Regions from separate parts of the Streptomyces sp. NPDC054813 genome, predicted to be linked through region 3. Evidence: predicted binding sites of a transcription regulator. Region 3 holds the regulator's gene; each other region holds the start of a gene.
What was found. Region 3 encodes HspR, which represses chaperone genes until heat shock. Its sites were predicted from a motif close to TTGAGNNNNNNNNNCTCAA; they were not measured.
Positions count from the first base shown of each region.

Region 1 (7,396 bases), on a different contig from region 3:
GGCGGTGGCCAGGAAGACGACGTCGGACAGGTCGAGTTCGACTTCCAGGTAGTGGTCGCGGAAGGTGTGGTTCTGCGCCGGGTCGAGGACCTCGAGCAGGGCGGCCGCCGGGTCGCCCCGGAAGTCGGACCCCACCTTGTCGATCTCGTCGAGCAGGACGACCGGGTTCATCGAGCCGGCCTCCTTGATCGCGCGCACGATCCGGCCGGGCAGCGCACCGACGTACGTACGCCGGTGACCACGGATCTCGGCCTCGTCCCGGACGCCGCCGAGGGCGACCCGGACGAACTTCCGTCCCATGGCATGGGCCACGGACTCACCGAGCGAGGTCTTGCCGACACCGGGCGGACCGACCAGCGCCAGCACGGCACCGCCACGGCGCCCGCCGATGACCCCGAGCCCCCGGTCGCTGCGGCGCTTGCGCACCGCCAGGTACTCGGTGATCCGCTCCTTCACGTCCTCCAGGCCGGCGTGCTCGGCGTCCAGGACCGCCTTGGCGCCCTGGATGTCGTACTCGTCCTCGGTGCGCTCGTTCCACGGCAGTTCCAGCACCGTGTCCAGCCAGGTGCGGATCCACGAGCCCTCGGGGGACTGGTCGCTGGACCGCTCCAGCTTGTCGACCTCCTTGAGGGCGGCCTCGCGGACCTTCTCCGGCAGGTCGGCGGCCTCCACGCGGGCGCGGTAGTCGTCGGACTCCTCGCCGTCCTTCGCGGAGTCGCCGTTCAGCTCGCGCAGCTCCTTGCGGACGGCTTCGAGCTGGCGGCGGAGCAGGAACTCGCGCTGCTGCTTGTCGACGCCCTCCTGGACGTCCTTGGCGATCGTCTCGGCGACGTCCTGCTCGGCGAGGTGGTCGCGGAGCTGCTGGGTGGCGAGCTTGAGACGGGCGACCGGGTCGACGGTCTCCAGGAGCTCGACCTTCTGCTCGACGGTCAGGAAGGGCGAGTAACCGGAGTTGTCGGCGAGCTGGGACACCTCGTCGATGGCCTGCACCCGGTCCACGACCTGCCAGGCGCCGCGCTTGCGCAGCCAGGCGGTGGCGAGGGCCTTGTACTCCTTGACCAGTTCGGTGACATGACCGGGCACCGGTTCCGGGACGTTCTCCTCGATACGGGTGCCCTCCACCCACAGGGCGGCACCCGGGCCGGTGGTACCGGCGCCGATGCGGACACGGTAACGGCCGCGGATCAGCGCGCCGGGGTCACCGTCGGCCAGCCGGCCGACCTGCTCCACGGTGCCGAGCACGCCGGTGCTCGGGTAGGTCCCGTCGATACGCGGCACCAGCAGCACCTTGGGCTTGCCGGGCTCGGTACGGGCGGCGGCCTGGGCGGCCTCCACGGCGGCACGTACATCGGGGTCCTTGAGGTCCAGCGGGACCACCATCCCGGGCAGCACGACCTCGCCGTCGAGCGGCAGCACAGGGAGGGTGAGTGATGCGGACGTCGAAGCCATGATCTCCCCTTCGGCATTGAACTTGAGCTATGCCGACTCAATGCACATGAGCCTGGGAATGTTCCCCGGGCTGCGTTCGCTCTGAGCGATCGGGTGGTGACCTGGCGGTATGGCACCTGTGAAGGAAAAACAGTGGACCGGCGCGGGTGCATTCCCCCTACGGTCGGCCGGTGACCGACACCGACCTCACGGCGACCCTGCTGGCCGCCTACGACGCCCAGATGCGCGCCGTCCAGCCCGTCCCCGCGCCCGGAATCACCTACGAGCACGACGGCCCCGCCCTCCGGGTCGTGGGCCAGCACCGCGGCTTCGTGACCGGGCCGCGCGACTGGGGCGGGGTGCGCGGCCCCGAGCTGGACGCGCTGATCGCCCGGCAGCGGGACTTCTTCGCGGCGCGCGGCGAGGCGGTGGAGTGGAAGACGCGCGGGCACGACGACCCGGCGGACCTCCCCGGCCGGCTGCGCGCGGCGGCCTTCGTGCCCGAGCCGCGGGAGACGGTCGTGATCGCCCTGGTCGAGGACCTGGCCGTACGGTCCCCGGTGCTTCCCCCGGAGGTGGCCCTGCGCCGGGTCACCGCCGACGCGGACCTGGACCGCATCGCCGCGCTGGAGACGGCGGTGTGGGGCGAGGACATGGCGTGGATCGCCGGGTACCTGAGGGGCCGGCTCACGGTCGCACCCGACGACAACGAGGTGTACGTGGCCGAGGCGGCCGGGGAGGTCGTGTCGGCGGCCTGGGTGGCCTTCCGGCCCGGCACGGACTTCGCCATGCTGCTGGGCGGCTCCACGCTCGCCGAGTGGCGGGGCAAGGGCATCTACCGCGCGCTGGTGGCCCTGCGGGCGGCCCGGGCGGCCGCCCGGAACGCGCCCTACCTCCTCGTGGAGGCCTCGGCCGACAGCGCCCCGATCCTGAAGCGGCTGGGCTTCAGGGCGGTGACGACGACAACCCCGTACGTCTGGACCCCGGCTCACTGACGCGGTCCACGGAGTACTGCCGCACCGTCCCCACGGAAGCCGGCCGACGCCGGATCCCGTGCCCCGGCCCACACCGTCCGATCGCCACCGACGCACCGCCGTGCCGGGTGACGGCGGTCTCGGCCTGCCGCTGGAGCGGGCTCGTCCGGTACTTCTCGTCGAGCGGCACCCCGGCCCCCTGCGCCGACCGCCGAATCAGCGGTCGACGACCCGAGCGCCTGCACGGTGCGACACGGCGGCGGGCAGCGGCTCCGGGAATCCCGGAGTCGGCCAAGGGGCCCGCGGCGCCGCGCCGGGACTGAGCCCCTGGGTCACGGAGCGGTCGTGGTCGTACCGCTCGCGCCCGCCCGGACCTGTTCCCGGTACCAGCGCCGGACCACCGGCCAGAGTGCGGTCCCGATGCCCAGTGAGATCAGATGGCCCCAGTTGGTCATCGGGTCCTCGAAGGCGATGAGGTCGGTGACGAGGCTGTAGCCGACCAGGGCGAGCAGGGGCCAGCGCAGCCAGGGGGCGAGCAGGCCGGAGAGGGCGCCGATGCTGGCGGCCACGCCGAAGCTGATGCCGTAGTCGAGGCGGTGCAGGGAGGTGTCGGGGAGGTGCCCGACCAGGACCGCGAGGCCGACCGGGACCTCGGTGGCGAGGGTGGCCAGGACATGGCCCGCCAGGAAGACGAGGATCGTCCGGGCGCCCCCTATCCGCCGCTCCAGCGCGGTCAGGACCAGCACGAAGGCGAGGGCGTACGGGGAGAGGAGACCGCCGGCGACCCACAGCGCACTGGCCAGCAGGACGAAGACCGGTGTGCGCAGGAGGTGGGCGACGTCGGTACTGGAGTCCTGGTAGACGGCGTGCAGCAGGCCGGGGCCGGCGCAGACGGCAAAGAGCGAGGTCAGGGCCAGGACCGCCGCGTAGGTGAAGGTGACCGGGGCGCCGGTGGGGGTGGGGAGCAGACGCCAGGGCCGCACCCGGAGGGCGGGACGGGGAGCCGTCGGGGCGGGGAGCGCACCCGAGCCGCGCTGGCGGGGCACACCGTCCAGCAGGACGGCCACCTCCGCCGCGGGGAACGGCCCCGCCGCCAGAGCCCCCGGCGAAGCCGCCGGAACAAGCTCCGGCGTGGGCGTCGTTGCGGCCCCAACGGTCCGTTCCACGGTGAGGCGCTCCTTCCGTTTCACCTCACCAGCCTTCGTCGTCCCACGAGTCGCTGTCTATGACCGAGGCCACGCGGGGAGCGATTCACAGGATTTTCTGAAGAACCGTGAGGGGTCGGGAGGAACCATATGAGTCACCTGCGGCCACCCGCGGGCGCGAAGCGCCGGGCGGCCCCTCGAACGAGTGACGCCCGGGGGACCGTCCGACACCCGTAATTCGCGTGGCCGCAAAGCCCTGTTGGGGCAGGATGGCCGACATGGCGAACATCATGGGCACGACGTCCGTGGACGACGGTCCTCCCGTGGTCCTGGACCGGCGCGAGGGGCCGTACGGCGAGGTGGTCCTGCGCAGACACGGCGGGCTGCTGCAGATCATCGCCAACGGCTGCTTCCTGATGGACACCTCCGACGGCCGCTCGGAGCGGCTGCTCGTGGACGCCGCCCGGGATGCCCTGGACGGACGGGCGGAGCCGGCCGTGCTGATCGGCGGGCTGGGCGTCGGGTTCTCGCTCGCGCACGCCGCGCGGGACCCCCGCTGGGGGCGGATCACGGTCGTGGAGCGGGAGCCGGCGGTCGTGGACTGGCACCGGGACGGCCCGCTGTCGCCGCTGTCCTCAGGCGCGTTCGCCGATCCGCGCACGGTGATCGTGGAAGACGATCTCGTCACGTACGTCAATGAGACTTCCGACACATTCGACGCGCTGTGCCTGGACATCGACAACGGGCCCGGCTGGACCGTCGACGAGGACAACGAGGGCCTCTACTCACCGGCCGGACTCGCAAGCTGCGCAAGGGTGTTGAGACTGGGCGGGGTACTCGCCGTGTGGTCCGCGCAGCCCTCTGCCGAATTCGAGGAAACCTTGTGGAATGCCGGGTTCAAACAGGTGCGTACCGAAGAGATCCCGGTTGCCCGGGGCGTTCCGGACGTCGTTCACCTTGCCGTCCGCCCTGGATAGCGAGTGCGCCGCCTGTCCCCGTAATGTGCATCCCTGACGCGGATCATTCAAGCGTCAATCGCAGTCATGGGATCACCCCACTGGTTCCGGAAAGCACACAGGGGCGGGCGATGGAGCAGACACACACCTCCCACAACAGCGCGGCGACGGCTACTCCGGGCGCCCAGCGCCGGGTTCTGGTCGTCGAGGACGACCCCACGATCGTGGACGCCATCGCGGCCCGCCTGCGCGCCGAGGGATTTCTCGTGCAAACCGCGGGCGACGGGCCGGCGGCCGTCGACACCGCCGAGGCCTGGCAGCCCGACCTGCTGATCCTCGACATCATGCTGCCCGGCTTCGACGGTCTGGAGGTCTGCCGTCGCGTGCAGGCCCAGCGGCCGGTGCCGGTGCTGATGCTCACCGCGCGCGACGACGAGACCGACATGCTGGTCGGCCTCGGGGTCGGCGCCGACGACTACATGACCAAGCCGTTCTCCATGCGGGAGCTGGCGGCCCGGGTGCACGTCCTGCTGCGCCGGGTGGAGCGGGCGGCCGTCGCGGCCTCCACCCCCCGGTCCGGCATCCTGCGCCTGGGCGAGCTGGAGATCGACCACGCGCAGCGCCGGGTGCGGGTGCGCAGCGAGGACGTACACCTCACGCCGACCGAGTTCGACCTGCTGGTGTGCCTGGCCAACACCCCGCGCGCGGTGCTCTCCCGTGAGCAGCTGCTCGCCGAGGTGTGGGACTGGGCGGACGCCTCCGGCACCCGCACGGTCGACAGCCACATCAAGGCACTGCGCCGGAAGATCGGCGCCGAGCGGATCCGCACCGTGCACGGTGTGGGCTACGCGCTGGAGACACCGACGCCATGACCGCCGGGCCGGCCGGACCGAGAGGCCCCGGGGACGAGCCCTGGGGCACCGTGCGCCCGTTCTCGATCAAGACCAAGCTCGGCGCGCTCGTCGTCGTCTCGGTCCTGATCACCACGGGTCTGTCGATGATCGCGGTGCACACCAAGACGGAGCTCCGCTTCATCACGGTCTTCTCGATGATCGCCACACTGCTGATAACGCAGTTCGTGGCCCATTCGCTCACCGCGCCGCTGGACGACATGAACGCGGTGGCCCGGTCCATCTCGCAGGGTGACTACACACGCCGGGTGCGGGAGAACCGCCGGGACGAGCTGGGCGACCTGGCCGAGACGATCAACGTCATGGCCGACGAGCTGGAGGCCCAGGACCGCCAGCGCAAGGAACTGGTGGCGAACGTCTCGCACGAGCTGCGCACGCCCATCGCGGGCCTGCGGGCCGTCCTGGAGAACGTCGTCGACGGGATCGCCGAGCCGGACACCGAGACCATGCGCACGGCCCTGAAGCAGACCGAGCGCCTCGGACGGCTGGTGGAGACCCTGCTGGACCTCTCCCGCCTGGACAACGGCGTCGTACCGCTGCGGCAGCGCCGCTTCGAGGTGTGGCCGTACCTCTCGGGCGTGCTCAAGGAGGCCAACATGGTCGCCGGGGCGCGCGGTCTGGCCTCGAACTCCGGCAGTCACACCCGTACGGACGTCCATCTGCACCTGGACGTCTCCCCGCCGGAGCTGACCGCGCACGCCGACCCGGAGCGCATCCACCAGGTGGTGGCGAACCTCATCGACAACGCGGTCAAGCACAGCCCGCCGCACGGCCGGGTGACCCTGAAGGCCCGGCGCGGCCTGCAGCCGGAGTCGCTGGAGCTGGAGGTCCTCGACGAGGGCCCCGGCATTCCGCGCTCGGAGTGGCACCGCGTCTTCGAGCGCTTCAACCGGGGAGCCGTACGACGGCCGCACGGGCCCGGCAGCGACGGCGGTACGGGGCTGGGGCTGGCGATCGCCCGGTGGGCGGTTGATCTGCACGGCGGCCGGATCGGCGTGGCCGAATCCGACCGGGGCTGCAGGATTATCGTCACCCTCCCGGGGCTTTGATCCGTGCCAAGTTGACGTAAAGTTCGGTCCGGAGCCTCAAGATCCACCGGTGGTCCCGCGGACGACCGCGCAGCCGGACACGTGTGATCAGGTGCGGCCTCCGCGCACGTCGCGGCGGGGCCTGGAGCGAGGTGATCACCGGCGTGGCGGAGCCATGCCCGATTCAGTCCTCGCACAGCGGAACTACGCTTGTTTCCCGCCATTTCAAGCCCCGAAACACGGTTTCCGATGTGACTTACACGACGATGAACCGGCCCGAGCTGACCTTCACGCTCTTGGAGGCGTAGCCTTAATTCCCGCTGTCCATCACCTTGTGAAGCGGAAGAGGGCGGTTGCCGCCGTGTCGCCACAGTCCCCCAGTAACTCGAGCATCTCGACCGACGCAGACCAAGCGGGCAAGAATCCCGCAGCCGCGTTCGGACCGAACGAGTGGCTCGTCGACGAGATCTATCAGCAGTACCTCCAGGACCCGAATTCGGTAGACCGTGCCTGGTGGGACTTCTTCGCCGACTACAAGCCGGGAGCGCCCGCCGCCTCGGCTCCGGCAGGTACCGCGGCCGCGGGGGCCGCGGGCACCACGACGCCCGCGCAACCGCAGGCGCAGCAGGCCGCGGCCCCGGCCGCACCGGCGCCCACCACGCCCGCGCCCGCCGTTCAGGCGCCCGTGGCGCCTGCCCCGGCCGCCCCGGCCGCTCCCCAGGCCGCAGCGCCCGCTCCGGCGCCCGCGAAGCCCGCCGCCGCTCCGGCCCCGGCCGCCGCGAAGCCGGACGCCGCCGCGAAGGCAGCGCCCGCCGCCGGGGCGCCCGATGGTCCCGAGCTGGTCACCCTGCGTGGTCCCGCCGCGGCCGTCGCGAAGAACATGAACGCCTCGCTGGAGCTGCCGACGGCCACCTCGGTCCGCGCGGTCCCGGTGAAGCTGCTCTTCGACAACCG
Region 1 covers NZ_JBSHAF010000006.1:48,362-55,757, forward strand. Annotated here, with positions in the region: gene lon (endopeptidase La) at 1-1,449, opposite strand, end outside; gene ACWGJB_RS13490 (GNAT family N-acetyltransferase) at 1,620-2,423, shown strand; gene ACWGJB_RS13495 (rhomboid-like protein) at 2,735-3,568, opposite strand; gene ACWGJB_RS13500 (spermine/spermidine synthase domain-containing protein) at 3,826-4,524, shown strand; gene ACWGJB_RS13505 (response regulator transcription factor) at 4,635-5,375, shown strand; gene ACWGJB_RS13510 (HAMP domain-containing sensor histidine kinase) at 5,372-6,463, shown strand; gene ACWGJB_RS13515 (multifunctional oxoglutarate decarboxylase/oxoglutarate dehydrogenase thiamine pyrophosphate-binding subunit/dihydrolipoyllysine-residue succinyltransferase subunit) at 6,804-7,396, shown strand, end outside.
Region 1: a site for HspR is predicted at 1,472-1,490, ahead of lon (endopeptidase La). Genes of this name have one in related genera too.

Region 2 (7,396 bases), on a different contig from region 3:
TGTCAGACCTGTTCGGTCACCTGCAAGCAGGCGTGGACCAACCGGCGGGGCATGGAACACGTCTGGTTCAACAACGTCGAGACCCGGCCCGGCCCGGGCTATCCACGCCGTTACGAGGACCAGGAGACCTGGCGCGGCGGCTGGGAGCTGAACCGGCGGGGCGCGCTGAAGCTCAAGGCGGGCGGCCGGCTGCACAAGCTCGCCGGGATCTTCTCCAACCCCAGACAACCGGAGATCAAGGACTACCACGAGCCCTGGACGTACGACTACCAGAACCTCACCGACGCACCGCTCGGCGACGACTACCCCGTCGCCCGTCCGGTCTCCCAGCTCGACGGCAAGCCGATGAAGATCGAGTGGTCGTCGAACCGGGACGACGACGTGGCCGGCGCCCCCGCCTACGGCGACCTGGACCCGATGGTCGAGCGCACCCGCCGGCAGGCCTCGGACAAGGTCAGGTTCGAGTTCGAGCAGGCGTTCATGTTCTACCTGCCGCGCATCTGCGAGCACTGCCTCAACCCGTCCTGCGTGGCCTCCTGCCCGTCCGGCGCGATGTACAAGCGGGCCGAGGACGGCATCGTGCTCGTCGACCAGGACCGGTGCCGGGGCCGGCGGATGTGCGTGACCGGATGCCCGTACAAGAAGGTCTACTTCAACCACGCCACCGGCAAGGCCGAGAAGTGCACCCTGTGCTCTACGCGCCTGGAGGTGGGGCAGCCGACGGTCTGCTCGGAGACCTGCGTGGGCCGGCTGCGCTATCTCGGGGTGATCCTCTACGACGCCGACCGGGTGACCGCGGCGGCCGGGACCAAGGACGAGAAGGCGCTGTACGAGGCCCAGTTGGGTGTCTTCCTCGATCCGGAGGATCCGGCGGTGCGGCGGGCCTGCGAGGAGGCGGGCATCCCGTACGACTGGCTGGAGGCGGCGCGCCGCTCCCCCGTGTACCGGCTGATCCACACCTACCGGGTGGCGCTGCCCCTGCATCCGGAGTACCGCACCATGCCGATGGTCTGGTACATCCCGCCCCTGTCCCCCGTCGTGGACGCGCTGTCCGAGACGGGCCACGACGGCGAGGACGCCCAGAACCTCTTCGGGGCGATCGACACCCTGCGCATCCCCCTCGCCTACCTGGCCGAGCTGTTCGCGGCGGGCGACACCGCACCGGTGCGGGCGTCCCTGGAGAAGCTGGCCGCCATGCGCTCCCACATGCGGGCGCTCAACCTCGGCGAGGAGCCGGACGCGGGGATCGCCACCGCGGTGGGGATGACCGCGGCGGAGATCGAGACGATGTACCGGCTGCTGGCGATCGCCAAGTACGAGGACCGGTATGTGATCCCGACCGCGGCGGTCGGCGACGCCCGCCGGCTGGAGGAGTCCGCGCTCCCGGAAGGGTGCAGCCTCGACTACGACGGCGGCCCCGGCATGGGCGGCGACGGGCCCTTCGGCCAGGACTCGGGCCGAAAACTGCTCCCCCTGGTGTCGGTGGACAACTTCCACCTGCTGCGCAGACGGCAGACCGCCGACACCCCGGACGAGGCGAAGGAGACCTGATGTCCACGGACGCGGTGTTCTACCAGGCGGCGGCGCTCTGCCTCACCTACCCGGACGACGACTTCGTCGCCCGGCTGCCGCTGCTGCGTGAAGCAGCCCCGCAGCTGCGGGAGTTCACCGACCACGCCGCGGTGACCCCACCGCAGGAGCTGGCCGCGCACTATGTGCAGGTCTTCGACTTCAAGAACCGGCACAGCCTCTATCTCAGTTGGTGGCACGACGGCGACACCCGCCGCCGGGGCATGTCCCTGGTCCGCTTCAAGGAGGTCTACCAGGCGTACGGCATGGAGTTCACCGGCGAGGAGCTGCCGGACTTCCTGCCCGCCGTCCTGGAGTTCACGGCGCGCACCGGCAACACGGACCTGCTCACCGAGCACCGTGACTGCCTGTCGGAACTCCGCTGCAGGCTCACCGATTTCGGCACTCCGTACGCGTGCGTGCTGGACGCGGTCTGTGCGGCCCTGCCGACCGCACGCACCGGAGCGCGCCCGTGAGCATTCTCCCTCTCCGCCGCAACGGCGACCAGCCACGACGTCGGATTCCGGTGCCTCACCCAGCCGCACCCCTCTCGTCGTCCACGATCTCCGCGTCCACCACTCCCTCTTCGTCGGCCTCGGGCGGGCGCTGTTCTTCGGCCGAACCGCCGGAGGCGGACGCGTACATGGCCTGGCCCATGCGCTGGCTGACGGTCGCCAGTTTCTCAACGCCCTGGCGCAGCTCCGCGGTGTCGGCGTTCTGGTCCAGCAGTGCCTTCAGTTCGGTGATCGCCGATTCCACGTCGGTCTTCGTGTCGGCCGGTACGCGGTCCTCGTTCTCGCGTATGAACTTCTCCGTCTGGTAGACGAGTTGCTCGGCCTGGTTGCGGGTCTCGGCGGCCTCGCGGCGTTTGCGGTCCTCCTCGGCGTACTGCTCGGCCTCCCGCATCATGCGGTCGATGTCGTCCTTGGGGAGCGCGGAGCCGCCGGTCACGGTCATCTTCTGCTCGCGGCCGGTCGCCAGGTCCTTCGCCGAGACGTGCATGATCCCGTTCGCGTCGATGTCGAAGGCGACCTCGATCTGCGGGACGCCACGCGGTGCCGGCGGCAGGCCGGTGAGGTCGAAGACACCGAGCTTCTTGTTGTACGCGGCGATCTCCCGTTCGCCCTGGTAGACCTGGATCCCCACCGAGGGCTGGTTGTCGGTGGCGGTCGTGAAGATCTCCGCACGCCGGGTCGGGATCGTGGTGTTGCGCTCGATGAGCTTGGTCATGATGCCGCCCTTGGTCTCGATGCCCAGGGACAGCGGGGTGACGTCGAGGAGCAGAACGTCCTTCACGTCACCGCGGATCACGCCCGCCTGGAGGGCGGCACCGACCGCCACCACCTCGTCCGGGTTGACGCCCTTGTGCGGGTCCTTGCCGGTGAGTTCCTTGACCAGGTCGGTGACGGCGGGCATCCGCGTCGAGCCGCCGACCAGGATGACGTGGTCGATCGCGGACAGCTGCACGCTCGCGTCCTTGACGGCCTGGTGGAACGGCTTCTTGCAACGGTCCAGCAAGTCCGCGGTCAGCTCCTGGAACTGAGCCCGCGTCAGCTTCTCCTCCAGGTGCAACGGACCCTCGGCGGAGGCCGTGATGTACGGCAGGTTGATCGACGTCTCCGTCGACGACGACAGCTCGATCTTCGCCTTCTCGGCGCCCTCGCGCAGCCGCTGCACCGCCATCTTGTCGTTGCTCAGATCAATGCCGTACTGCCCCTTGAACCGCTTCACGAGATGTTCGACGACCCGCTGGTCCCAGTCGTCGCCGCCCAGATGCGTGTCGCCGTTGGTGGCCTTGACCTCGATCACACCGTCGCCGATCTCAAGGAGGGAGACGTCGAAGGTGCCGCCGCCGAGGTCGAAGACGAGGACCGTCTGCTCCTCGCCCCGGTCGAGACCGTAGGCCAGCGCCGCGGCCGTCGGCTCGTTGATGATCCGCAGCACCTTCAGACCGGCGATCTCCCCGGCCTCCTTGGTGGCCTGCCGCTGGGAGTCGTCGAAGTACGCCGGCACGGTGATCACCGCGTCGGTGACGTCCTCACCGAGGTACGCCTCGGTGTCCCGCTTCAGCTTCTGCAGCACCCGCGCCGACAGCTCCTGGGCCCGGTACCGCGTGCCGTCCACGCTCCCGCTCTCCGGAAACCGCCAGGCGCCGTCGCCCATGTGCCGCTTCACCGAGCGCGCGGTGCGGTCCACGTTGGTCACCGCCTGCCGCTTGGCGACCTCGCCGACCAGCACATCGCCGTTCTTCGCGAAGGCCACCACCGACGGGGTGGTGCGCGCCCCCTCGGCGTTGGCGACGACGGTGGGCTCGCCGCCCTCCAGGACGGCCACCACCGAGTTCGTCGTACCTAGGTCGATCCCGACCGCACGTGTCATGTCCGTCCCCTTCCGCCCAGGGCACTTCCCCGACTCCAGCACAAAACTTGAGCGGGCCGTTGTCAATGCCGGGGACCCCGTAAACGGCGATGCCGCGCCCCAGGACGGGGACGCGGCATCCGAAGGGGCACGACGATCAGGCGAGCTTCGCGTCCAGGGTGATGGTGGTGCCGGCCAGTGCCTGGCTGACCGGGCAGTTCTTCTTGGCGTCCTCGGCGGCGGCGGCGAAGCCGGCCTCGTCCAGGCCGGGCACCGTGCCCTCGACGGTCAGGTGGATCCCGGTGATGCCCTCACCCGGCTGGAACTTGACGTCGGCGGTGGTCACCAGCCTGGTGGGCGGGGTGCCGGCCCCGGCCAGGGCGTGCGAGAGAGCCATGGAGAAGCAGCTGGAGTGGGCGGCCGCGATCAGCTCCTCGGGGCTGGTCTTGCCGTTCGACTCCTGGGACCGCGAGGCCCACGTGACCGGCTGGTCGCCGATACCGGAAGAGTCGAAGCTGATGACACCGTTGCCCTCAAGGAGGTTGCCCTCCCAGACGGTGTGCGCGATGCGCGTGACGGCCATGGTTGTTCCTTTCAGCGTGTGAAGGCGAAAGAACCGGTTTCGCTGCCTCCATCCGATCACATCCCGGCTCACCGCACGCGGAAGACCGGCCCACGGGGAGTGAACGGCAGGCGACGGCCGTCGGGGACGAGGTACGCGTGCTCGCGCCGCACCCGCAGCACGTCGCACCAGCCGTCGGTGATCACCAGGACCGGTGCGGTCGGCGGGAAGTCGTCCGCGCGCTGCAATAGGTCGATCCCGGGTTGGAGGACGGTACCGCCGCGGCCGTGCACCCGGACCCGTCCGGCGATCTCGGTCGTCGGCAGGTACCCGGCGTCGTGCGGGGCGGCGTCGCAGAAGACCACGCGGGCCGCCGGTACGTCCCGGGCCTCGGCGTAGGAGGCGATCGCTCCGAGGGCCTTGCCGAGCAGGGTGCGGTCCATGGAGCCGGAGGTGTCCAGGACCACGCCGAAGGTGCAGCGGGCGACCTCCTCGGGCGGGAAGTAGCGGCCGGCGCGCGGAATGTCCGGGGTGGACGACTGCCGGCGGGAGGGCCGGGCGTACGACCGTACGGCTTCCGGTCGGGGCACGAACTCGTCGAACCATCGGGCCAGTTGGGCATCCCAGGGCAGCGGCGGATGGCTGAGGGCGCGGATCTCCTCGACCAGGCCGCCGGGCAGGAACCCGCGGTCCTGCGTCTGGTGCAGGTCGAGTCCCTGGCCGAGGCCCCGGCGGTAGAACTCGTCGAGGTCGACACCGGCGCCGGGGGGCCCGAGCGGCGCGCCCAGCACATCGCCGCGCCCCTTGCCGCGCAGGGTGGCCAGGCGCCGCATCCGTCGCAGGTCGACGGCGATCCGGTCGTACACCTCCTCCGCCGAAAGGTCCTTCAACTCCGGGTCGTACAGCAGCCCTTCGGGCATGGTGCCGACACGCATCTCGACCAGCCAGCCGTTGATGACGTAGTCGCAGGCGACGTTGAAGAGGTAGGGGTCGCGGCCGCCGAGGCGGTCGCCGTGGCGCAGGGCGGCGTGCAGCATCTCGTGGGCGAGGACGAACCGCCACTCCTCGCCGTCCAGGGTGCGCAGCGGGTTGACGTAGATCTCGCCGGCCTCGGGGTTGACGGCGGCGATCGCGATGTCGTGGGCGCGGGCCAGCTCGGCGTCCGCGACCAGCTTGATGCCGGCCGCGATGCCGCCGAGCAGCGGATAGGAGGAAACGAACCAGCTCAGCGCCTGTTCCCAGGGGCGCAGCGGGGTCGGCGGCCCGGTCATGGAGGTGCGGCGGCCGCCGGCCAGGTCCATCGCCCGGGACATGGTCCGGGTCAGCGCGTGTGCGAACGCGACCCGCCAGTCGGGTACCTGGCCGGCCCACTTGTCCCAGGGCAGGAGGAGCTGGTCGGGTTCGCCGCCGCTGGTGCCGCCGTGCTCGTAGGCGGCCGGGATGCTGCCGACGCGGCGCCAGCCGGCGGCCAGCCGGTCCTCGTCGCCCTCCGGGTAGGAGGCGGGCAGGTGGTCCGGTGCCTCACCGACCGGGAAGGTCCCCAGGAAACGGTTGACGACGGTGCAGCGGGCGGCGAGGTCGTACTCGTCGGGCTCGGTGCGCGGCCCGGTGGCGGCGGGCAGGTGGCCGAAGCCGAGATGGATGGTGCAGTGGGCCAACGCCCAGGCCCACTCGGCCGGTTCGGCGCGCCGGGTGGCGTGCGCGTGCAGCACGCCGTTGGAGTCGGCGCGTACCAGCCCTTCATGGGGCGCCAGTTCGCACTTCTCGTGCCGGCACAGGGTGAACTCGACGGCCCGCAGGGCCGGGTTGGCGCGCAACAGCTCGACCCCGGCCGCGAAGTTCTCCGCGGCCGGGTCCTTCTTCTGTACCTTCTTCTGGTCCTTGCGGCCGCTGGGGCTCATCGTCGGGCCTCCACCAGCCGGGGCATGTCCCGGGCGGCCTCGATCAGGAACCAGGAGGGCAGCACGGGGTTGCCGTCGGCGTCGGAGGCGATGACGGTCTGGGCGACCTCGACGGAGATCTCGGCGAGCTGCACGAGCAGCGACTTGGCGCGGTACGCGGTCTGCCGGCCGTTCGCCGACATGTGCTCCTTGGCGGCGGGCAGCTCCTTGACCAGCCGCCCGCGGAACGACTCGGCGAGGTAGTACAGCAGGTCCCGGTCCTCGATCCGGTGCGGCCAGCCGGCGTCGCCCTTGAGGATCGCCTCGATCCCGAACCGGCTGCGCACGATCTTGACGTATCCGCAGAAGGCGGTGGCGTGGGCCGGGGTGAGCGTGCCGTGCGCGAGGACCTTCAGGGTCTCCTCGTCGAGGTCGCGCCCGAAGGAGTGCAGGGCGTCGGAGAGCATGTGCCACGAGCGCGGGGTGGAGAACGGCTCCTCGGTCTTCGGCGGCTTGGACCACAGATGGTCGGGCCGGTCGGTGAGGTGGTCCAGGATCCACGGGTGGATGCCGTTGCCCGCGGCCCAGGCGAGCCAGTCGTGCGCGGAGGCCGCCAGGTGGACGTGGGCCAGCCGGTTGACGAGCGCGGAGGCGATGGGCCGGGCGAGGGCGTTGTCGGTGGCCCGGTTGCCGGCGCCGATCACGATCGACCCCTTGGGCAGCTCGTAGTTCCCGATCCGGCGATCCAGGATCAGCGAGTAGAACGCCTTCTGCACATCCGGGGTGGCCGCGTTCAGCTCGTCGAGGAAGAGGCAGTACGGCTCGTCGCGGGCGATCGCCTCGGGCGGACAGAACACCGACCGCCCGTCACGGATCTGGGGAACGCCGATCAGGTCCTCGGGCGCGAGCTGCGTACCGAGCAGACTCACACACTCCAGCCCCAGCGACTCGGCGAACGCCCGCACCAGCGAGGACTTCCCGATCCCGGGCGCCCCCCAGATGAACACGGGCCGCACGGTGGCAAGGC
Region 2 covers NZ_JBSHAF010000020.1:113,134-120,529, reverse strand. Annotated here, with positions in the region: gene narH (nitrate reductase subunit beta) at 1-1,551, shown strand, start outside; gene narJ (nitrate reductase molybdenum cofactor assembly chaperone) at 1,551-2,045, shown strand; gene dnaK (molecular chaperone DnaK) at 2,101-3,948, opposite strand; gene ACWGJB_RS34000 (OsmC family peroxiredoxin) at 4,085-4,510, opposite strand; gene ACWGJB_RS33995 (vWA domain-containing protein) at 4,579-6,390, opposite strand; gene ACWGJB_RS33990 (ATP-binding protein) at 6,387-7,396, opposite strand, start outside.
Region 2: a site for HspR is predicted at 3,996-4,014, ahead of dnaK (molecular chaperone DnaK). Genes of this name have one in related genera too.

Region 3 (7,396 bases):
GCTCGGGCGTGCCCCACCTGGTGTGGTCCCCGGTCGACGGCGCCGCCTCCTACCAGGTCCTCCAGTACGACCCGGCGACCGGCGGCTATGTCGACGCCCTGCCCGGCACCGGCACCGCCGTCCACACCACGAAGGACACCGACGTCGTCCCGCTCCAGCAACTCGCGGTCGCCGACAGCTACCGGTACGCGGTGCGCTCGGTGGACGCGCAGGGCAACGCGGCCGCCCCGGTGGAGGTCACGCTGACGATGGCGGACCGCACCGAGGCCGTCCCCGCCTTCCGGACCACCGCGAACCGGTTCGACGAGGGCGTGATGGTCGAGTGGAGCAGCGCAGACCCGTGGACCTTCGGCGAGGACCGGCCGCTGCTCACCTACCGGATCGTCCGCACCGACAAGGCGACCGGCGTCAGCAGCACCGTGACCGGGTGTAAGCCGAACAGCTCGCAGGACCTGCCGCTGGCGGATCCCGAGACGTATTGGACCTGGTCCGACGACGACGCCCCCGCGTACGCCGGGGACCGGCAGATCAACGGCCTCTGCTGGGACGTCTCCGGCGCGTCCGAGACGACGTACGACTACACGGTCGTGACGATCGACCCGTACGGCCATGAGTCGCGGCCCGGTCCGGCCGCCACGGCGACCACGCCGGACACCGTGCGCCCGGCTCCGGTGGAGAACCTGACGGCCGAACCCGTCCCCCTGGGCGTCCGCCTGACCTGGACACCGCCCGCCGACGACGACGTCACCGAGTACTACGTATGGCAGGGCATGACCGACCCGGACACCGGCGAGACGGTCTGGAAGAAGAACTGCTGGACCTCGAACTCCGCAGCCACCGGGATCCTCTGCCCGACCGTCCCCGACGGCGCCACCCACGTCTACCGCGTGGCCGCCGCGGACGGTTTCCACCTGTACGAGAACGAGGGCCCCGACTTCTTCCACACCACCACCGTCTCGGTCGCCCTGCCCGACACCCGGCCGCCCGGCTGGACAAAGACCGAGATCCGTGCGGACCGTTACCCGGAGCTGTACGTGAACTGCTCCGCGAGCTCCGGCCTCGGCGACTGCTCCCGGTTCGCCGCCTACCGCGTGGAGCGCTGGGACCCGGCCGCGGCCGCCTACGTCACCCTGTCCGAGGGCCCTACGGGCAACACCGCGTACTACATGGACACCACGGTGGCCGGGGACTCGCTGGGCCTCTACTACTACCGCGTCGTCCGCCTGGACGCCTCGGGCGCCGAGGCGTCGGTCACCTCGACGGCTTACGGCATCTGGGACTACTGACCACATGACGAAAGGGGCCCGGAGGACATGTCCTCCGGGCCCCTTCGCGCAGGTACCGCTAGTCCTTGGCCTTCTTCGGCCGCCACACCACCAGCGCGCTGGTCTGCTGGACCTCCTGGTACGGGACCAGGTCACGGCGGTACGAGGCGTGTACCGCCGCTTCGCGCTGGCGCATCGCGGCCGCCGCGCCGTCCAGGGCCGCTTCCATCTCGGCCACGCGGGCCTGGAGCGCGGCGACCTGGTTCTCCAGTTCGATGATGCGCTTGATGCCGGCCAGGTTGATGCCCTCGTCCTGCGACAACGCCTGCACCTGGCGGAGCAGTTCGATGTCGCGGGCCGAGTAGCGCCGGCCCCGCCCGGCCGTGCGGTCCGGGGAGACCAGGCCCAGGCGGTCGTACTGGCGCAGCGTCTGCGGGTGCAGTCCGGAGAGCTGGGCCGCCACCGAGATGACGTAGACCGGGGTCTCCTCGGTCAGTTCATAAGGTCCCCGAAAATTGTCACTGCGTCGACGGCCGTCCATCTCTGTCATGCTCCCTTCGCGGCCTCGAACAGCTCGGCCCGCGGGTCCTCGTCCGCGGTCGCCTCGCGATACGCCTCCAGCGCGTCACGAGCATTCCCCGACAGGTCCTTCGGGACACTCACCTCGACGGTGACCAACAGGTCGCCGCGGGTGCCGTCCTTGCGGACCGCGCCCTTGCCACGGGCGCGCATGGTACGGCCGTTGGGCGTGCCCGGGGGCAGCTTCAGGGTGACCGGCGGGCCGCCCAGGGTGGGCACCCTGACCTCGCCGCCGAGCGCCGCCTCGGTGAAGGTCACCGGGACGGTCACCGTGAGGTTGTCCTCCTTGCGGCCGAACACCGGGTGGGTGTCGACGTGGACCATGACGTACAGGTCGCCCGCCGGACCGCCGCGCTCGCCCGGTGCGCCCTTGCCGCGCAGCCGGATCCGCTGGCCGTCGGTCACCCCGGCGGGGATGCGGACCTGCATGGTCCGGGACGACTTGGCGCGGCCGCTGCCCTTGCAGTCGAGGCAGGGGTGCTCCGCGATCAGGCCGCGGCCCTTGCAGTCCGGGCAGGGGTCGGTGAGCGAGAAGCCGCCTCCGGATCCCCGCGCCACCTGGCCGGTGCCGACACAGGTCGGGCACACGCGCGGTGTACCGTTCTTGTCGCCGGTGCCCGAACAGGCCTTGCAGGGGGCCTGCGAGGACATCCGCAGCGGGACCGTGGCGCCCTCGATTGCCTCCGTGAAGCTGAGCGTGACCTCGGACTCGATGTCCTGGCCGCGCCGGGGCTGGGTGCGCGTGCCCGCGCCGCCGCCCCGGTTGAACAAGCCCCCCAGGACGTCGCCGAAACCGCCGCCGAAACCGCCCCCGCCCTGCTGTTGCGCGTTGCCCCCGAAGAGGTCGCCCAGGTCGAAGTTGAAGTTGCCGCCGCCCGCGCCCGGCCCCGGGCGGAAGCCGCCGTTGCCGAAGAGGGCGCGTGCCTCGTCGTACTCCTTGCGCTTCTTGGGGTCGCCGAGGATGTCGTTCGCCTCGGAGATCTCCTTGAAGCGCTCCTCGGCCTTGGCGTTGCCCTTGTTGGCGTCCGGGTGGAACTCGCGGGCGAGCTTCCGGTACGCCTTCTTGATCTCGGCCTCGGTGGCGTCCTTGGGGACGCCGAGGACCTTGTAGTAGTCCTTCTCGATGAAGTCCTTGGTGCTCATCCCCGACGCCCCTCCTTCCGCTCGGTCCTTATTACGTCAGCCCTCCTCAGGGCCGTTGTCCTTCTCGTCGCCCGCCGCGGGGGCCTCGTCGGTCCCCTCGGCCTTCGCCGGCGTCGCTCCCGGCTGCGGTTCGGCGACCGCCACCCGCGCGGGGCGGATGGTGCGCTCGCCGAAGCGATACCCGGGCTGCAGAATCGCCACGCACGTCGTCTCGGTGACGTCCGGCGCGTAGCTGTGCATCAGCGCCTCGTGGATCGTCGGGTCGAAGGGCTCGCCCTCCTTGCCGAACTGCTGGAGTCCCATCTTCGCCGCGACCGTTTCGAGCGATTCGGCCACCGACTTGAAACCGCCGACCAGTTCACCGTGTTCCCGGGCGCGGCCGATGTCGTCGAGCACCGGCAGGAGTTCGGTCAGGAGGTTCGAGATGGCGATCTCCCGGACCGTGATCCGGTCGCGCTCCACTCGCCGGCGGTAGTTCTGGTACTCGGCCTGGAGGCGCTGGAGGTCCGCGGTGCGCTCGCCGAGCGCGGTGCGCACCTGGTCCAGCTGTGCCGTCAGACCGGCCAGTTGTGCGTTTGCGTCCCCGGCCGGGGCCGCCCCCTGTGCGGGAGCGGCCTTCGGCTCGGCGTCGTCGGAGGTGGCGCCGGAGGGGACGTCGGGCTTCTCCTCGAAGCCCGGGGTCTCCTCCGTCACGCGGCACCGTCCTTGCGCTCGTCGTCGACGATCTCGGCGTCCACCACGTCGTCGGCGTCACCGGCGGCCGCACCGGCAGGACCGCCGGCGGTGGCCTGCGAGGCCTGGGCGTCGGCGTACATGGCCTGGCCCAGCTTCTGGGAGACGGCCGCGACCTTCTCGGTGGCGGTGCGGATCTCGGCGGTGTCCTCGCCCTTGAGCGTCTCCTTCAGCTCGGCGATGGACTCCTCGACCTCGGTCTTGATCTCGCCCGGGACCTTGTCCTCGTTGTCCTTGAGGAACTTCTCGGTCTGGTAGACGAGCTGCTCGCCCTGGTTACGGGTCTCGGCGGCCTCGCGGCGGCGGTGGTCCTCCTCCGCGTACTGCTCGGCCTCCTGGCGCATCCGGTCGACCTCGTCCTTCGGCAGCGAGGAGCCGCCGGTGACGGTCATCTTCTGCTCCTTGCCCGTGCCGAGGTCCTTGGCCGTGACGTGCATGATGCCGTTGGCGTCGATGTCGAAGGCGACCTCGATCTGCGGGACACCGCGCGGGGCCGGCGGCAGACCGGTCAGCTCGAACATGCCGAGCTTCTTGTTGTACGCCGCGATCTCGCGCTCGCCCTGGTAGACCTGGATCTGGACGGAGGGCTGGTTGTCCTCGGCGGTGGTGAAGATCTCGGACCGCTTGGTCGGGATCGTCGTGTTCCGCTCGATGAGCTTGGTCATGATGCCGCCCTTGGTCTCGATACCGAGGGACAGCGGGGTCACGTCGAGGAGCAGGACGTCCTTGACCTCACCCTTGAGGACACCGGCCTGGAGGGCGGCGCCGATGGCGACGACCTCGTCCGGGTTGACGCCCTTGTTGGCGTCCTTGCCGCCGGTCAGCTCCTTGACGAGCTCGGCCACGGCGGGCATACGGGTGGAGCCGCCGACGAGGACGACGTGGTCGATCTCGCCGAGCTGGATGCCGGCGTCCTTGATGACGTTGTGGAACGGCGTCTTGCAGCGCTCCAGGAGGTCCGCGGTCAGCTGCTGGAACTGGGCGCGGGTGAGCTTCTCGTCGAGGTGCAGGGGGCCCTCGGCGGAGGCGGTGATGTAGGGCAGGTTGATCGAGGTCTCGGTGGAGCTGGACAGCTCGATCTTGGCCTTCTCGGCGGCCTCGCGGAGGCGCTGGAGAGCCATCTTGTCCTTGCCGAGGTCCACGCCGTGGCCGGCCGCGAACTGCTTGACCAGGTAGTCGACGACGCGCTGGTCCCAGTCGTCACCACCGAGGTGGTTGTCGCCGTTGGTGGCCTTCACCTCGACGACGCCGTCGCCGATCTCCAGGAGGGACACGTCGAAGGTGCCGCCACCGAGGTCGAAGACGAGGATCGTCTGGTCGTCCTTGTCGAGGCCGTACGCCAGCGCGGCGGCGGTGGGCTCGTTGACGATGCGCAGGACGTTCAGACCGGCGATCTCGCCGGCCTCCTTCGTCGCCTGGCGCTCGGAGTCGTTGAAGTAGGCCGGGACGGTGATGACCGCGTCGGTCACCTTCTCACCCAGGTAGGCCTCCGCGTCCCGCTTCAGCTTCTGCAGGATGAACGCGGAGATCTGCTGCGGGTTGAAGTCCTTCCCGTCCAGCTGGATCTTCCAGTCGGTGCCCATGTGACGCTTCACGGACCGGATGGTGCGGTCCACGTTGGTGACCGCCTGACGCTTGGCGACCTCGCCGACCAGAACCTCGCCGTTCTTGGCGAAGGCGACGACGGACGGCGTGGTCCGGGCACCCTCGGCGTTGGTGATGACGGTGGGCTCGCCGCCTTCAAGAACGCTGACGACAGAGTTAGTCGTGCCCAGGTCGATGCCGACCGCACGTGCCATGGTGATTTCCTCCAGCTGACTTGAGTGGAACGGACTCAAGTGTGCATCAAGCCTGGCCATGGGTCAACAGACCTGAGTCGTCCAGACTCAACTCTTATCCGCTCCTTACACGCAAGTGCCCGCTGACCTGCGTGGATTCCAGACGTCGGGGCCCATACACCGACACCCGAAGGAGTAGCAGCACGACGCTGACGGTGACGCAGGCGACGCATGTGGCGCCTGTCCGCCCGACCCAGCCGCCATGCACGAGCACCCCCACGAGCACCCCCGCGAAGGCTCCGGCGCCGAGGACGACGGTCGCGCCCGGCGGGGTGAGCCCGAGCCGCCGCAGCCGGTGGGCGAGATGGTCGGGCCCGCGCCGCAGCACCGGCCGCCCGGCGAGCAGCCGCGACAGCACGACGAGCAGGACGTCGGCGCTCGCGACGGCGGTGAGCGCGAACAGCACGCCCGCGCTGGCGCCGGGGTCGTACCCGGTCCGGGTGATCAGCGCGGCCGCGGCCAGCACGAACCCGGCGAAGAGCGAGCCGGTGGCGCCCAGCGCGATCCGCGCGGGATGCCAGTTGTGCATCAGGAACCCGGTGAGCGCGGCCGCGAGCACGCTCAGCAGCACGGCCAGCCCGTCCATGACCTCGGCGGCGGCACAGGCCCCCACCCCGAAGGCGGTGATCACCCCCACGGTCCCGGCCAGCCCGTCCGCGTGGTCGAGCCCCTTGAAGGCGACGGCGACGAAGGCGATCCATCCGACCCCGAGCACCCCTTCGACCACCCCGAACTCCCCGTACGGCACCACACACGCGGCCGCCACCGCCGTACCGATCAGCAGGAACCGGGTCTTCAGCCGCCACACGTCGGCGACCAGCCCGAGCAGCGACACGGCTCCCCCGGCGATCAGCAGCTCCCCGACCCCGGTACCGAGCGGGGCGACCCCGCTCCAGTCGCCGGCACCGGCGACCAGACAGGTGGCACCCACGACGGCGAACCCGCCGAGCACCGGGACGGGGCGCGCCCGCCGGCGGTCGACGAGCCCCAGCCGCAGCGCGAGCGGCCGGATCAGCGCGGCGAGGACGGCGGCGAGCAGCAGGGCGGTGGTGGCGGCGGCGATCCCGTAGAGCACAGGTCTAAATTAGACCTAAATGTAACAATTCCTTACGAGTAACACGAATAACACGATCACTTTGCCACCGCAAGGCGGCGGCAGGTCAGGCACACCTCAGCGATTCAGATCACCCCGCACCTGACTACAGTGCGAGTAAAGATGCGGGTAGTCTCAGACCGACTGCATAAGTTACCGCTTAGTAATTTCGGGCACCCTCGCGTAGAGACCCGAAGAGACCCCTCGCAGGCCCGAGGAGCCCCCCATGCAACTCGCCGCGATCATCGTGTCGCTGGTTCTGATCGTGGTCGGCGTGGCGTTGTTCGCCCGCGCCGTCCTGCAGATCTACAACTTCATGCGGCTCGGCCAGAACGTGCCCGCCGGCACCCGTACCGACGAGCCCGTGCAGCGGACCGTCACGGTGGTCAGGGAGTTCCTCGGCCACACCCGGATGAACCGGTGGGGCATCGTCGGCGTGGCGCACTGGTTCGTCGCGGTCGGCTTCTTCTCGCTGCTGCTGACGATCGTCAACGCCGTCGGCCAGCTGTTCCAGGCCGACTGGCTGCTGCCGGTCATCGGCGAGTGGGCGCCGTACAACGTCTTCGTCGAGTTCATCGGCACCATGACGGTCCTCGGCATCCTGGTGCTGATCGTCATCCGCCAGCTGAGCAAGCCGAACCGGCCGGGCCGCAAGTCCCGCTTCGCCGGTTCCAACTTCGGCCAGGCGTACTTCGTCGAGACGGTCATCCTGATCGTCGGCGTCTGCATCTTCATGCTGCACGCCC
Region 3 covers NZ_JBSHAF010000011.1:153,598-160,993, forward strand. Annotated here, with positions in the region: gene ACWGJB_RS23495 (PA14 domain-containing protein) at 1-1,286, shown strand, start outside; gene ACWGJB_RS23500 (heat shock protein transcriptional repressor HspR) at 1,345-1,806, opposite strand; gene dnaJ (molecular chaperone DnaJ) at 1,812-2,987, opposite strand; gene grpE (nucleotide exchange factor GrpE) at 3,024-3,680, opposite strand; gene dnaK (molecular chaperone DnaK) at 3,677-5,518, opposite strand; gene ACWGJB_RS23520 (MraY family glycosyltransferase) at 5,613-6,632, opposite strand; gene ACWGJB_RS23525 ((Fe-S)-binding protein) at 6,877-7,396, shown strand, end outside.